4 regions of the Cobetia sp. cqz5-12 genome follow, and region 3 is predicted to be linked to each of the others. Evidence: predicted binding sites of a transcription regulator. Region 3 holds the regulator's gene; each other region holds the start of a gene.

Region 1 (3,215 bases), 360 kb from region 3:
GGCTTTCGCCCGATTGCCGGGGCGGTCCAGCCAGGCGCAGGCATTGAGCAACGCGCGAATCAGAGCCTGATGCGCCAGCGGATGCTGCTCCGCCCAGTCCTCGCGCACGCCCAGCACCTTTTCCTGCCCGAAGCGCCAGATATCGTGACTGCCTGCCACCACCTGCCCCATGCCCTGCGCCGCCGCCAGACTGTTCCAGGGCTCACCGACACAGAAGCCATCCAGCGCGCCACTGGCCAGCTGTGCCGCCATCAGCGGCGGCGCCACGGCGCGCATCTCGACGTCGCGGTCCGGATTGATGCCGCCCGCTGCCAGCCAGTAGCGCAACAGATAGCGATGCGAGGAGAACGGGTGCACGCTGGCCAGCTTGAGCAGCGGCTCACCGCGCTGCTTGCGCTCGCGCACATGCGCCGCCAGCGCCTTCGCGACCTGCAACGGGCTGGAGAGGTCGTGACCATCCTCGCCGAGGGTGGCCATCAGCGCGCGTGACAGCGTGATGGAGTTTCCGCCCAGATTGAGCGTCATGGCACTGATCACCGGCGTGGCGCGACCATCCAGGCCCAGGGTCGAGGTCAGCGGCATCAGCGCCAGCATCTGCGCGCCCTGCAGCACACCGGTCTGCAGGTCATCGCGCAACGCCGCCCACGAAGGTTGCCACTTGAGTGTCACCGCCAGCCCCTCCTCGCGGAAAAGCCCCAACTGCTCAGCGACCACGAAGGGCGCGGCATCATTGAGTGGCATCAGGCCCAGCGTCAGCTGATGGCCATTCAGGGGTACATCTGTGGGCATCACGCACACCTCTTGAACGATCGAGAGAGAAGGACAGTACGGCGACCGGCTCAACGCCGTCGCGCGGCCTTGAGCAGCTCATCGGCCAGCTCATGCAGGGCCAGGCGCCGGTTCATGGCGGTCTTGCGCAGGTATTGGTAGGCGGCATCTTCACTGAGCCCGCGCGTCTCCATCACCACGGCCTTGGCGCGATCGACGCTGCGGCGCTGCACCAATGTGGTCTGGGTACGGTTGAGCTCCCCCTTGAGCGCACGGTGCGCCTCGAAGCTGGTGATGGCGACCTCGACCATGCTGCGCACCATCGCTGGCATGACGTGGTCCACCACGTAGGCCGAGACGCCGGCGCCGGCCGCCTCACGCACGAGGTCCGGGGCATCTTCACTGGCCAGCATGATCATCGGCTTGGGATAGCGTCGCCCCAGCTGGCCGAGATGCTCCAGGGTGTCGCGGCTGGGCAGGTCGGCGTCGATGATCACCGCATCGGGTTGATGCTGCTCGACCAGCGCGTGCAGGTCCTCGTGCTCGTCGACGCGCAGCGCCACCTCGAAGCCGGCGCTCAATAGCGCCTGCTCCAGCGCGGCAGAGCGCTCACTGCGGACATCGACGATCAGCACGGTCACTGGCATGTCAGGTTTCCTTGAGTCGGGCATGAGTCTTGCGGTACACCCAAGCAGGATTCGTGCCGCAATCTGGTGCAACCTTGCGGCCAAGGGCCTTCGCAGCCGTCAAGCCGAAAGCGCCGCTGCACTGCAATGAGGCACGCGCCTTCCCGGCGCTCCCAACGCCACTCGCGTGCGCCAGACTGGTACCTCGCGCCCTGCCGACGCACCGCCAGCGCGCATCGAGTGGGCAGCCATCCCGTGATACCGCCGGCGCAGGCCAAGCCACTGCCATCGCCAAGGCATTGATCTTCTGGGACTTGTCCCGACCATACCCCCGCAACTGGCGCGCTACTTGCTTTGTTCCTGTCACTTGCCGCACAGACGCTCTGCTGCCGGCAACCATGGCATCACCGACTGCTGCCATCGCTATCCATGACGTGGACCAGGCTCTTCGGAGTACGAGTGCGTCGAACCAGGCCCCTCAAAGACGAGGCGCCCTTGCTGTCGTTCATTCACAGCCGTTCGACCACTCGCCGAGCACACCTGACTTCGTGCCCGGCACCGACGCTGAATCAGGAGCCCACTCATGGATATCCGCAACAAGGCCAGCCGCATCCGGCTGTTCAGCTTCAACACCCCGCAAATGCGCGCCTTCCACATGTCGTGGTTCGCGTTCCACGTCTGCTTCTTCGGCTGGTTCGGCATCGCGCCGCTGATGGCCGTGGTGCGTGACGACCTTGGCCTGACCAAGACCCAGATCGGCAACACCATCATCGCCTCGGTCGCCATCACGGTGATCGTGCGTCTCGCCATCGGCGTGCTGTGTGATCGCATCGGGCCACGCAAGGCCTACACCTGGCTCTTGTGCCTCGGCTCGCTGCCGGTGATGTGCATCGGTTTTGCCGACAGCTTCGAATCCTTCTTCCTGGCCCGCCTGGCCATCGGTGCCATCGGCGCCTCCTTCGTCATCACCCAGTACCACACCTCCGTGATGTTCGGTCCGAATGTGGTCGGTACCGCCAACGCCACCACTGCGGGCTGGGGCAACCTGGGCGGCGGCACCACCCAGATGCTGATGCCGCTGGTGATGGCAGGCCTGCTGATGCTGGGCGTCGAGCAGACCCTGGGCTGGCGTCTGGCGATGGTCGTGCCGGGCATCGTGCTGTTCCTCACCGGTATCGCCTACTACTTCTTCACCCAGGATGCCCCGGATGGCAACTTCAGCGAGCTGCGTGAGCGTGGTGAGCTGCCCAAGGCCGAGAAGGAATACAGCATGCGCGCCACCTTCGGCGCGGCGGCACGCGACATCCGCGTCTGGGCCCTGTTCCTCGTCTATGGCGCCTGTTTCGGGGTCGAGCTGACCATCAATAACGTCGCCGCCATCTACTTCTTCGATCATTTCGATCTCGATCTCGCCACCGCCGGCCTCATCGCGGGCCTGTTCGGCCTGATGAACCTGTTCGCCCGCACCCTGGGCGGCGTCTTCTCCGACCTGTTCGCCCGCCAGTCCGGCCTCAAGGGCCGCGTGCGCTGGCTGTTCATCGCGCTGCTGTGTGAAGGCGTCGCGCTGGTCGGCTTCGCCCAGATGGAAACCCTCGCGGTGGCCATCGGCATCATGCTGGTCTTCAGCCTCTTCGTGCAGATGGCGGAAGGCGCCACCTTCGGTATCGTGCCCTTCGTCAATCGCAAGGCACTCGGCGCGGTCGCCGGTATCGTCGGTGCGGGCGGCAACGCAGGCGCGGTCGCCGCGGGCTTCCTGTTCCGCAGTGAGGAACTGACCTACCAGGAAGGCCTGATGTACCTGGGCATGGGCGTGATCGTGAT
Region 2 (3,215 bases), 730 kb from region 3:
ACCGACACCAACGATGAACAAGCGAGCCAACGCCAGACCAGGCAACCCACAGCCCGACCTCAACTCACAAGCACCAGCCAACAGAAATTAAACCCAATAAGCGCAGGCAGGGTACTTGGACACTCGACTCAGTCGAGCGATGAAAGCCATATCAGAGACAAGATTGAGCCAGAAGAGCTCATGAGGCGCCTGACGGGGAGGGATCAGATAAGGCGCAAGCACTGCACTCGAAGAATTTGCACGAGCATCGAGTCGTTGATGCTCAGGGTCTGGAGTCTCAGGCCCTGGCGCTTGGTGACGGCCTACTGCTGCCTGGTGATTGAGAGCGTCTGGCGCCCTGCAGCTGTGACTACGTCTGCCATTTCAGCTTCACGCGCCGCGACGCGCCCGGGGATGGCGAGGCGGATCGCTCGCTGACATGGCCAACAAACGCTCATGGCGAATTAAAAGTAGCGGTTGTGACAGTACTTTCCACGCAAAAGCGCCTGTTTTGGCGCATTTCAGCGCCAGCAGACGCCACACGGGCATGGTGTGGGGCCGACTCGCTACCTGCCTGCACCAAGAAAGTGCTCATACAGGGGCGATAGCGTCCTCGAGAGAGCCACAAGAGTGCCGCCAGACCGGGACTGCGGTATATTTGATCGGTTGTCCCGGCCTGGCCGCGACGACCGCCAAGCTGTCTCACGGAACGCCGCCGATGCGCGGCAGAGAATCGTCCAACCCACGGAAAGGGCCAGCCATTCAGGACGACTTCGGCTTGTTTCAGGAGCACTACCCATGCAAGACATGCTTGCCCCGCTGGCACCCCTGGCGGATGTGATCGGCATGCTAGGCACCACTCTGGTCGTCGGCGCCTTCTTCCTGCTGCAGATAGGCAGACTCGATGCCCGCAGCCTGACCTACAACCTGATGAATCTGAGCGGGGCGATCCTGCTGTTGATCAGCCTGTGCATCAATTTCAACCTCGCCAGCTTCGTGATCGAGGTCTTCTGGATCATCGCGTCTGTGGTAGGTCTGGTACGCTGGATGCTGGGCACTCGACCCCAGACTGCCTGAGGCCGCTCCCGGAATCAGCGGCGCCCATGACGCAAAAAACCGCCACGCCCCGAAAGGGCGTGGCGGTTTTGATTCAGCCGTCACCTGAGGGGGTCAGGCGTCGCGCTGGCGCTCGATCTCCGCGGCGTGACTGGCGGCTTCACGCTTCGCTACCGCGGCTTCCCCCTCATCATCCACTGGCGTGGCGGGCTCGGCTGCCGGCACGTTGCCCGCCACCAGCCCCTGCTTCTCCAGCAGTGCCTCAAGGGCGATGACCTGCTTTTCCAGCGACTCGACGCGGCTGCGCGTGCGCGTCAGCACATCCATCATGATGTCGAAGTCTTCACGCGAAACCAGTTCCATGCGGTCGAAGGCACCGCGCATCACCCCTTGCACGGACTTCTGCAACTCTTCCGGGCCATGCGAGGCATCCTGCAGGCGCTCACCGATCTGCTGGGCCATACGCCCGATGACGTCATTCTTGAACATGCTGCACCTCAGCCGTTGCGGGCCGGCAGCCGCGTCGTGCGGACTGCCGGTCAGAAAATGATGACACCCCTGTACATGGGGCCGTCGTGTCCTGCTGCAAGGATACGCAACCCTGGAGACGGGTGCATGCCCCGCATCGTCCTGCACCAGACAATCCTCATCGGCAGGCACACATCTGCACCACATTAGCACTTGCCCCCACACCCAAAGGCGCAGAAACAGCACCATTACGGTGCATGCCAGGTGACCTTCGGATTCAGCCATCTTTGCACAGGCCGAAAGACTGTCAGCCATCCTGCGATAACCAGATGAGTTACAAGGATTTTCAGCCGCATGGCACATCTCGTGCGATGCACTTGTCAGGAACAGGCCGCCAGCTCATCTGACTGGCCATGCTTAACAAGAATGATCATTCCGGTAGCGAACGGGGGCAGCACATGAAACTGATCACCGCCATCATCAAACCCTTCAAGTTGGACGACGTGCGAGAAGCACTGGCCGACAACGGCGTGCAGGGGATTACCGTCACCGAAGTGAAGGGCTTCGGACGTCAGAAGGGGCACACCGAGCTGTATCGCGGTGCCGAGTACGTCGTCGACTTCCTTCCCAAGGTCAAGATTGAAGTGGCTGTCGATGACAGCAGTGTGGAATCGGTACTGGACGCCATCACCCAGGCGGCCAACAGCGGCAAGATCGGCGACGGCAAGCTGTTCGTCACTCCGCTGGACGATGTCATCCGTATCCGCACCGGTGAACGCGGCGCCGACGCTGTCTGAGCCCCGCGCACAATAACAAGGAGAACCCCGCATGAACGAGATCATCGAGGTCAAGTACGCACTTGATACCTTCTACTTCCTGGTCTGTGGCGCCCTGGTGCTATGGATGGCAGCCGGCTTTGCCATGCTCGAGGCCGGTCTGGTCCGCGCCAAGAACACCACCGAGATCCTGACCAAGAACGTGGCGCTGTTCGCCATCGCCTGCACCATGTACATGGTCGTCGGTTACCACATCATGTACTCGAGCGCCGAAGGCGGCTTCCTGCCGAGCCTGGGCTTCCTGATCGGTGCCGAGAATACCGCTGAGGAAGCGATCGCTTCCGGTGGCGACATCTACTACAGCGCACGTTCCGACTTCTTCTTCCAGGTCGTGTTCGTGGCTACCGCCATGTCCATCGTCTCCGGTGCGGTCGCCGAGCGCATGAAGCTGTGGGCCTTCCTGGCCTTCGCCGTGGTCATGACCGGCGTCATCTATCCTGTGCAGGGTTACTGGACCTGGGGCGGCGGCTTCCTGAGCGCAGCGGGCTTCAGCGACTTCGCCGGCTCCGGCATCGTGCACATGGCCGGCGCATCCGCCGCTCTGGCAGGCGTGCTGCTGCTGGGCGCTCGCAAGGGCAAGTACGGCAAGAACGGCGAGATCAATGCCATCCCGGGCGCCAACCTGCCGCTGGCCACGCTGGGTACCTTCATCCTGTGGCTGGGATGGTTGGGCTTCAACGGCGGCTCCGAGCTGGTGCTGTCCAACATCGATGAGGCCAACGCGGTCGCTCAGGTCTTCGTCAACACCAATGCCGCTGCCTGTGGTGGTGTCATCGCCGCGCTGATCCTCGCCCGTCTGTGGTTCCGCAAGGCTGACCTGACCATGGCCCTCAACGGCGCGCTGGCTGGCCTGGTTGCCATCACCGCTGGCCCGCT
Region 3 (3,215 bases):
GCACATGACTCTGACGCCGCGTGGCGCCAATGCCAGCAAGGAAAACTGAGTCATGACTGCTACTCCGCGTACGCTGAGCGCTCGCCATCTGGCCAAGGCCTACAAGGGCCGCAAGGTGGTCAAGGACATCTCGCTGGAGATCCGCCAGGGCGACATCGTCGGCCTGCTGGGCCCCAACGGCGCCGGCAAGACGACCTCGTTCTACATGATCGTCGGGCTGGTGCGCGCCGATGCCGGCAACGTCTCCATCGATGACAAGGACCTCTCCGCTGCCGCCATGCATCAGCGTGCACGCGCCGGCATCGGCTATCTGCCGCAGGAGGCATCGATCTTCCGCAAGCTGTCGGTGGCCGACAACATCATGGCGATTCTGGAGACCCGCAAGGACCTGGATCGCAATGGCCGCAAGGCACGCCTTGAAGAGTTGCTCGAGGAATTCAGCATCACGCACATCCGCGCCAGCGCCGGCATGAGCCTGTCCGGCGGGGAGCGTCGACGGGTCGAGATCGCCCGGGCACTGGCCACCGAGCCGGACTTCGTGCTGCTCGATGAGCCCTTTGCCGGCGTCGACCCCATCTCGGTGGGCGAGATCAAGAGCATCGTGCGCCAACTGCGCGATCGTGGCATCGGCGTGCTGATCACCGACCACAACGTGCGCGAGACACTCGATATCTGCGATACCGCCTATATCGTCGGCGATGGCCAGATCATCGCCCACGGTGACGCAGACTCCATCCTGGCCAACCAGCAGGTGCGCGACGTCTACCTGGGCCACGAGTTCAAGCTCTAGGGTCAGCAGATACGCTGAGCCCCACCGGAGGCGAAAGCTTCAAAAGCCGCTGCGTGATTTTATCGCGTAGCGGCTTTTTCATGTCTGACATCAGACGCATGCATGACGTCCATACCACCTTGGTGGAAACATGGCATGCAAGTTGCTTGAATATTCACGGCAACCACTTGTCAGTGCCCCGAGTCACGGTATAGCGTAGTAAGCACGTTCCTTTGCCGTGAATTGACTGACTCCATGAAACCCACCCTGCAACTCCGCCTCGGCACCTCGCTGACCATGACGCCGCAGCTTCAGCAAGCGATCCAGCTGCTGCAGCTGTCGACGCTCGACCTGCGTCAGGAGATTCAGCAAGCCCTCGAGTCCAACCCCATGTTGGAGCTCGACGAGGACTACGAGTCGCTGGATGTCGTCGAGACACAGGATTCGAGCGAGATCTCCACTGCCGACTCCTCGAGCGAGATTCCCGAGGAATACCCCCTCGACAGTGACTGGTCGGACCTCTACCAGGACCACGCCGGTAGCCTGACCAGCTCCGGCAGTGGCAGCGGGAGCGAAGAAGGGCCGGACTTCGATCGCAATACCAGTGTCGAGAGCCTGCAGGACCACCTGCGCTGGCAGCTGGCAATGACCGACCTCGATGGTCGTGAACGCCAGATGGCGGAGAGCCTGATCGATGCCGTCGACGGAGCAGGCTATCTGAGCCTGTCACTCGACGAGCTGGTCGATGGCCTGCGCGGCCAGGGTCTACCCGGCCTCAAGGCCTCCGAGCTCGAGCAGGTATTGTTGCGTCTGCAGCAGTTCGACCCGACCGGCGTCTTCGCCCGTGATCTGCGCGAGTGCCTGCTGCTGCAACTGGCACTGTTGCCGGATGACCTGCCGCTGCTGGCGCAGGCGCGACGCCTGGTACGTCAATTCCTCGAGGCACTGGGCAACGATGACCGCAAGCTGCTAAAGCGCCGCCTGAGCCTTGACGATGACGAGCTGGATCACGTCATCCGCCTGGTGCGCGCGCTCGACCCGCGTCCGGCATCCGCCTGGGGCGAGCCCGCCAGCGATTACGTGATCCCTGATCTGCTGGTGCGTCATACCCGCCACGGCTGGCAGGTCGAGCTCAACCCGGAAGCGCTGCCCAAGCTGCGCATCCAGCCGGAATACGCCGCGCTGATCAAGCGTGCCGACAAGTCCGCCGACAACACCTTCCTCAAGGACAACCTGCAGGAAGCGCGCTGGCTGATGAAGAGCCTGTCATCGCGCAATGACACCCTGCTCAAGGTCGGCCGCGAGATCATGGCGCGCCAGATCGACTTCCTCGAGCAAGGCGAGGAAGGCATGAAGCCGCTGATTCTGGCCAACATCGCCGAAGTGGTCGAGATGCACGAGTCGACCATCTCGCGGGTCACGACCCAGAAGTATATCCACACCCCGCGCGGCGTCTTCGAGCTCAAGTTCTTCTTCTCGAGCCAGGTCGGTGGCAGTGGCAGTGGCGACGCCCACTCAAGCACCGCCATTCGTGCCCGTATCCGCAAGCTGATCGCGGAAGAGCCGGCCCGCAAACCTCTCTCCGACTCTCGACTGGTCGATCTGCTCGCCAGCGATGGCATCGAGGTCGCACGCCGTACCGTGGCCAAGTATCGCGAGGCGATGGGCATCCCGTCCTCCAGCGAGCGCAAGCGTCTGGCCTGACGCGACACCTGCGGCTGCCATGCCCTCACCTCTACAGTGGCAGCCGCCGCCAACTTCAAGTGCTGGATCTTCCGCTCGCCAGCTTATGACTTCGCGGGTATCAGGCGCCTGTCGCGCGCCCTGTCACCCCGTCAACCGCTCGTCAATGCCCCATCATGGCCAATGACGGAGCACAGGATGATGGCAAAAATCTGCCGCTCCGGTAGTGCCATTCTACGTCAATCGCATGTTTTTAAAGTCACTTTTGCGCCTATTGCACGTGGATGACACTTGGTGACCTCTCCGACAGGCTGCTTGCTCCACGCAATCGAAGCGCCTGAAAGGCGACGTACATGCAGGGATTGGCGACGAAAACGCGCCTTCTTGCGCGTCTTTCACGCACCACCCATCAGACGCTCCCTTGAAGTCCACTCCGTTACCCCTCACTGAGTTGAAGACAAGCACTGAGCCACGATGCAGCGCAGCGTTGATCTTTGCGCAAAGCTTGGGCATTGTCGGTACAGACGCTCACGACATCTGACGCCACTGGCAAGGGTGCGAAAACATCACCAGACGGTGGCCGTCAAGCCTGTTGCAGAGCGTCCGATCAGGGTTTGCTCGTAGTCAAAAAGGGTTACAATTGAATGGCAACCCGCTGGATAAAGGAGCGTGTCCATGCAAGTGAATATCACCGGGCATCATGTGGAACTTACCGATCCTCTCCGCGATTACGTCAACGAGAAGCTCGCTCGCCTCGAACGGC
Region 4 (3,215 bases), 1.9 Mb from region 3:
TGGAGGCGAACAGCTCCACCGCCGCTTCCTCGCTGTGGCGGTCCACCGTCAGGCCATTCATGACGGCGTCGTTGTAGTAGGTCTCGATCAGATCCAGCGCGATACGATAGTAAGTGGCCTTGATGGTGCGGAAGGTCTCGCCGTGCATCTCGACACCCAGCGTGGCCAGCTTGCGATACATGGCCTTGGCGATATCCAGACTCATGCGATTCAAGCCGCCCAGCGCATCTTCCTCGGACAGCGGCTGATGCTTGTGATCATAGGCATCGGCGATGTCCACCTGACACAGGCGCTTGGTGGAATAGTTGCGATGCACTTCGGACAGCACACCGATCTCCAGCCCCCAGTCGCTGGGGATGCGAATGTCCGCCAGCACGTCGGTGCGCATCGAGAACTCGCCGGACAGCGGATAACGATAGCTGTCGAGATAATCCAGATACGGCAGCGGGCCATAGACCTTCTTGAGCGCACGGATCAACGGCGTGACCATCAGGCGTGCCACGCGGCCATTGAGCTTGCCCTGGGCGATGCGCGAGTAATACCCCTTGCAGAATTCGTAGTTGAACTGCGGATGGGCGACCGGGTAGATCAGACGCGCCAGCAGGCCGCGATCATAGGTGACGATATCGCAGTCATGCAGTGCCACTGCCTCGGCAATGCCTGATGACTGCACGTAGCCGGAGCAGTACCAGACGTTGCGCCCCTTGCCGGCCTCCATCGGCGCCAGACCATGCTCGGTCAGCTCTTCATCCAGTGCACGCAGACGTGGCCCATCGTTCCACAGGATGCGGTGATGCTGCGGCAGATGTGAGAAGAACTCCTTGGCATGCTCGAACTGGTCGCGGTCGGCGCGGTCCAGCCCGATCACGATCTCGCTGAGATACGGCACCTGCGCCAGCTCCTCGACGATATGCTTGAGTGCGGGGCCTTCCAGTTCGGAATACAGCGACGGCAGAATCAGGCTCATCGGTCGCTTGCGGGAGAAGCGCATCAGGTCCGCTTCGAGATCTTCCACCGGACGATCGGTCAGGTTATGGAAGTTGGTGATGATGCCATTCTGGTAAAAATCGCTCATGTCAGCTCCTTGTCATGCCGAAGACACGCATCAGGCAGGCGTCAGGCGCCCAGACCTCTGGATGTCCATTCTTCCGGCTGGCCATTGGCCAGCCAGTGACGCAATCCCTCGACCCATCCCTGCGGTCCGGGGAGATTGGCGCGAAAACAGCGGCGTTCATCCGCCAGTATCGGATAATCGGCAAGCTCCCGATCACGCTGCGAGGTATCCCCGATGCCGGGAATCAGCACAGCGTTGTCGACGGCGGCCAGCAGTGGCAGGTCATTGGCGCCATCACCGAAGCCCAGCGTCCAGGGGCGCACCCGCTCACAGAGCCGGTAGCGGGCGATCAGATAGCGCGCTGCCACGCCCTTGTCGCTGTCCCCGGTCACATGATGAAAGCGCCCACCACGTGTCAGCTTGAGGCCATGGCTGGCCAGACGCGTGCGGAATTCCTCGAGGCGCTCCGGCGCGTCGTGCCACACCAGCGGTTCACTGGCATCACGCTCACCCGCCAGCGCCGCATCCGCCTCCCCCAACCCCGTCAGCTCGCTGATTCTTGCCACCGACATCGAGGCGAAGCCCTCGAAGGCAAATTCTCCGCTCAGCTTCTCAAGTACCGCGAGAATCCTGTCGCGGGGCATGGCCACCGCGATACGACACAGACCGTGCGCATCCGGGGCGCTGGCCTCCTCCAGTGGATAGGCACTCAGCCAGGAGGCCGGCAGCGCCACGACGCCGCCGTTCTCGGCGATCCACGGCTGACCCGCCAGCCCCAGTGAGTCCATCAGTGGCGTGAGTTCGGCCGCGGTCTTGGAAGTGTTGGGGACGATCCAGGCACCGCGCGCGCGCAGGCGGGTCAGCCAGCTGCGCGCCGGGTCCGGCGAGTAATCATGGTGATCCAGCAGCGAGCCATCCAGATCGGTCAGCAACAACAGCGGTGCTTGAGTCTCTGACATGTGAACTCTCCTCATGAAGTGCTGCAGCGTGTCGGGGGTCACCTCGACAGGATCTCGTGGCACCGGACAGGCATTGCAAGAGCATTGCAGGGAATGTGCCAAGATGGTGCAGAAGCCATGACAGCCTGCTCCTTCTCGCCATGACTGTGTTCATGCGTCCGATCATTTGCACCACGGGAGTGCATAAAGCTTGCATGGCATGATGCCTCGCCACACGACGGCGCAAATCTGTCGCCACCAACGACAACGCCCTCGCATCTGCGAGGGCGTCGAATCTGCGGCCATCAGCCAAGCCTGTTGAGACTAGACCAACCACAGTGACAGTTGCGGCCACAGCAGCAACATCGCCAGCACACACAGCTGGATGGCGATGAACGGCAGCAGCGAGACGAAGATATCCTTGAGGCTGATGCCTTCCGGTGCCACACCTTTCAGATAGAAGGCAGCAGGCCCGAAGGGTGGCGACAGGAAGGACACCTGCATGTTGACCGCGAACAGCACGCCGAACCATACCGGGTCGTAGCCGAGCTGGACGATGATCGGCACGAAGATCGGCAGAGTCAGCATCGCGATGCCGATCCAGTCAAGGAACAGCCCCAGCAGCAGCAGGATCGCCATCATCACCATGATGATCGCCAGCGGCGGGATATCCAGACCGAGAATCATGCTCGACACGAAGCGGTTGCCGCCCATCAGGTTGTAGACCCCGACCAGTGCCGCCGCGCCGATACCGATCCAGATGATCATGCCGCAGGTGTTCATGGTCTGGGACAGCGCACGCTGCATCAGGGTGATGGAGAACTCGCCGCGCAGCATCACCGCCACCAGCACGCCGAAGCTGCCCATCGCCGCGGCTTCGGTCACCGAGGCCACGCCACCGTAGATGGAGCCCAGCACCAGCCCCGCGATGACCGCCGGTACGCCGATGGCCTTGAGTAGCTCACGCTTGCTCTGGAAGCTGGCACGCCGCTCCTCCTCGGGCATCACCGGCCCCAGCGAAGGGTTGCGCAGACAGCGGATCAGCACGTAGATGATGTAGCTTGCCATCAGCACGATAGCCGGGGTGATCGCCGCCGTGAACAGATCGGCAATCGACTGGTTGGCGATCAGGCCATAGATGATCAGCACGATGGAGGGCGGCATCATAGTACCCAGCGAGCCACCGGCACACACCACGCCGATGGCGATGTGCTTGTCATAGC

Evidence for each region. The regulator sigma-54, encoded in region 3, starts transcription at its own class of promoters, with help from an activator protein. The targets are predictions, from matches to a motif close to TGGCACNNNNNTTGCTNT.
Region 1: a site for sigma-54 is predicted at 1,733-1,750, ahead of F8A90_RS02025 (NarK family nitrate/nitrite MFS transporter). Genes of this name have one in related genera too.
Region 2: a site for sigma-54 is predicted at 1,859-1,876, ahead of F8A90_RS00340 (P-II family nitrogen regulator). Genes of this name have one in related genera too.
Region 4: a site for sigma-54 is predicted at 2,097-2,114, ahead of F8A90_RS13075 (HAD-IIB family hydrolase). Genes of this name have one in related genera too.

Annotation. Positions count from the first base shown of each region.
Region 1 is NZ_CP044522.1:443,107-446,321, reverse strand. Features, by position in the region: gene F8A90_RS02035 (CmpA/NrtA family ABC transporter substrate-binding protein) at 1-789, opposite strand, end outside; gene F8A90_RS02030 (ANTAR domain-containing response regulator) at 840-1,415, opposite strand; gene F8A90_RS02025 (NarK family nitrate/nitrite MFS transporter) at 1,978-3,215, shown strand, end outside.
Region 2 is NZ_CP044522.1:74,945-78,159, reverse strand. Features, by position in the region: gene F8A90_RS00350 (CBU_0592 family membrane protein) at 778-1,056, shown strand; gene F8A90_RS00345 (accessory factor UbiK family protein) at 1,150-1,524, opposite strand; gene F8A90_RS00340 (P-II family nitrogen regulator) at 1,962-2,300, shown strand; gene F8A90_RS00335 (ammonium transporter) at 2,332-3,215, shown strand, end outside.
Region 3 is NZ_CP044522.1:804,347-807,561, reverse strand. Features, by position in the region: gene lptA (lipopolysaccharide transport periplasmic protein LptA) at 1-49, shown strand, start outside; gene lptB (LPS export ABC transporter ATP-binding protein) at 53-790, shown strand; gene F8A90_RS03415 (RNA polymerase factor sigma-54) at 1,025-2,473, shown strand; gene hpf (ribosome hibernation-promoting factor, HPF/YfiA family) at 3,128-3,215, shown strand, end outside.
Region 4 is NZ_CP044522.1:3,125,258-3,128,472, forward strand. Features, by position in the region: gene F8A90_RS13070 (glycosyl transferase) at 1-1,075, opposite strand, end outside; gene F8A90_RS13075 (HAD-IIB family hydrolase) at 1,117-2,013, opposite strand; gene F8A90_RS13080 (TRAP transporter large permease) at 2,317-3,215, opposite strand, start outside.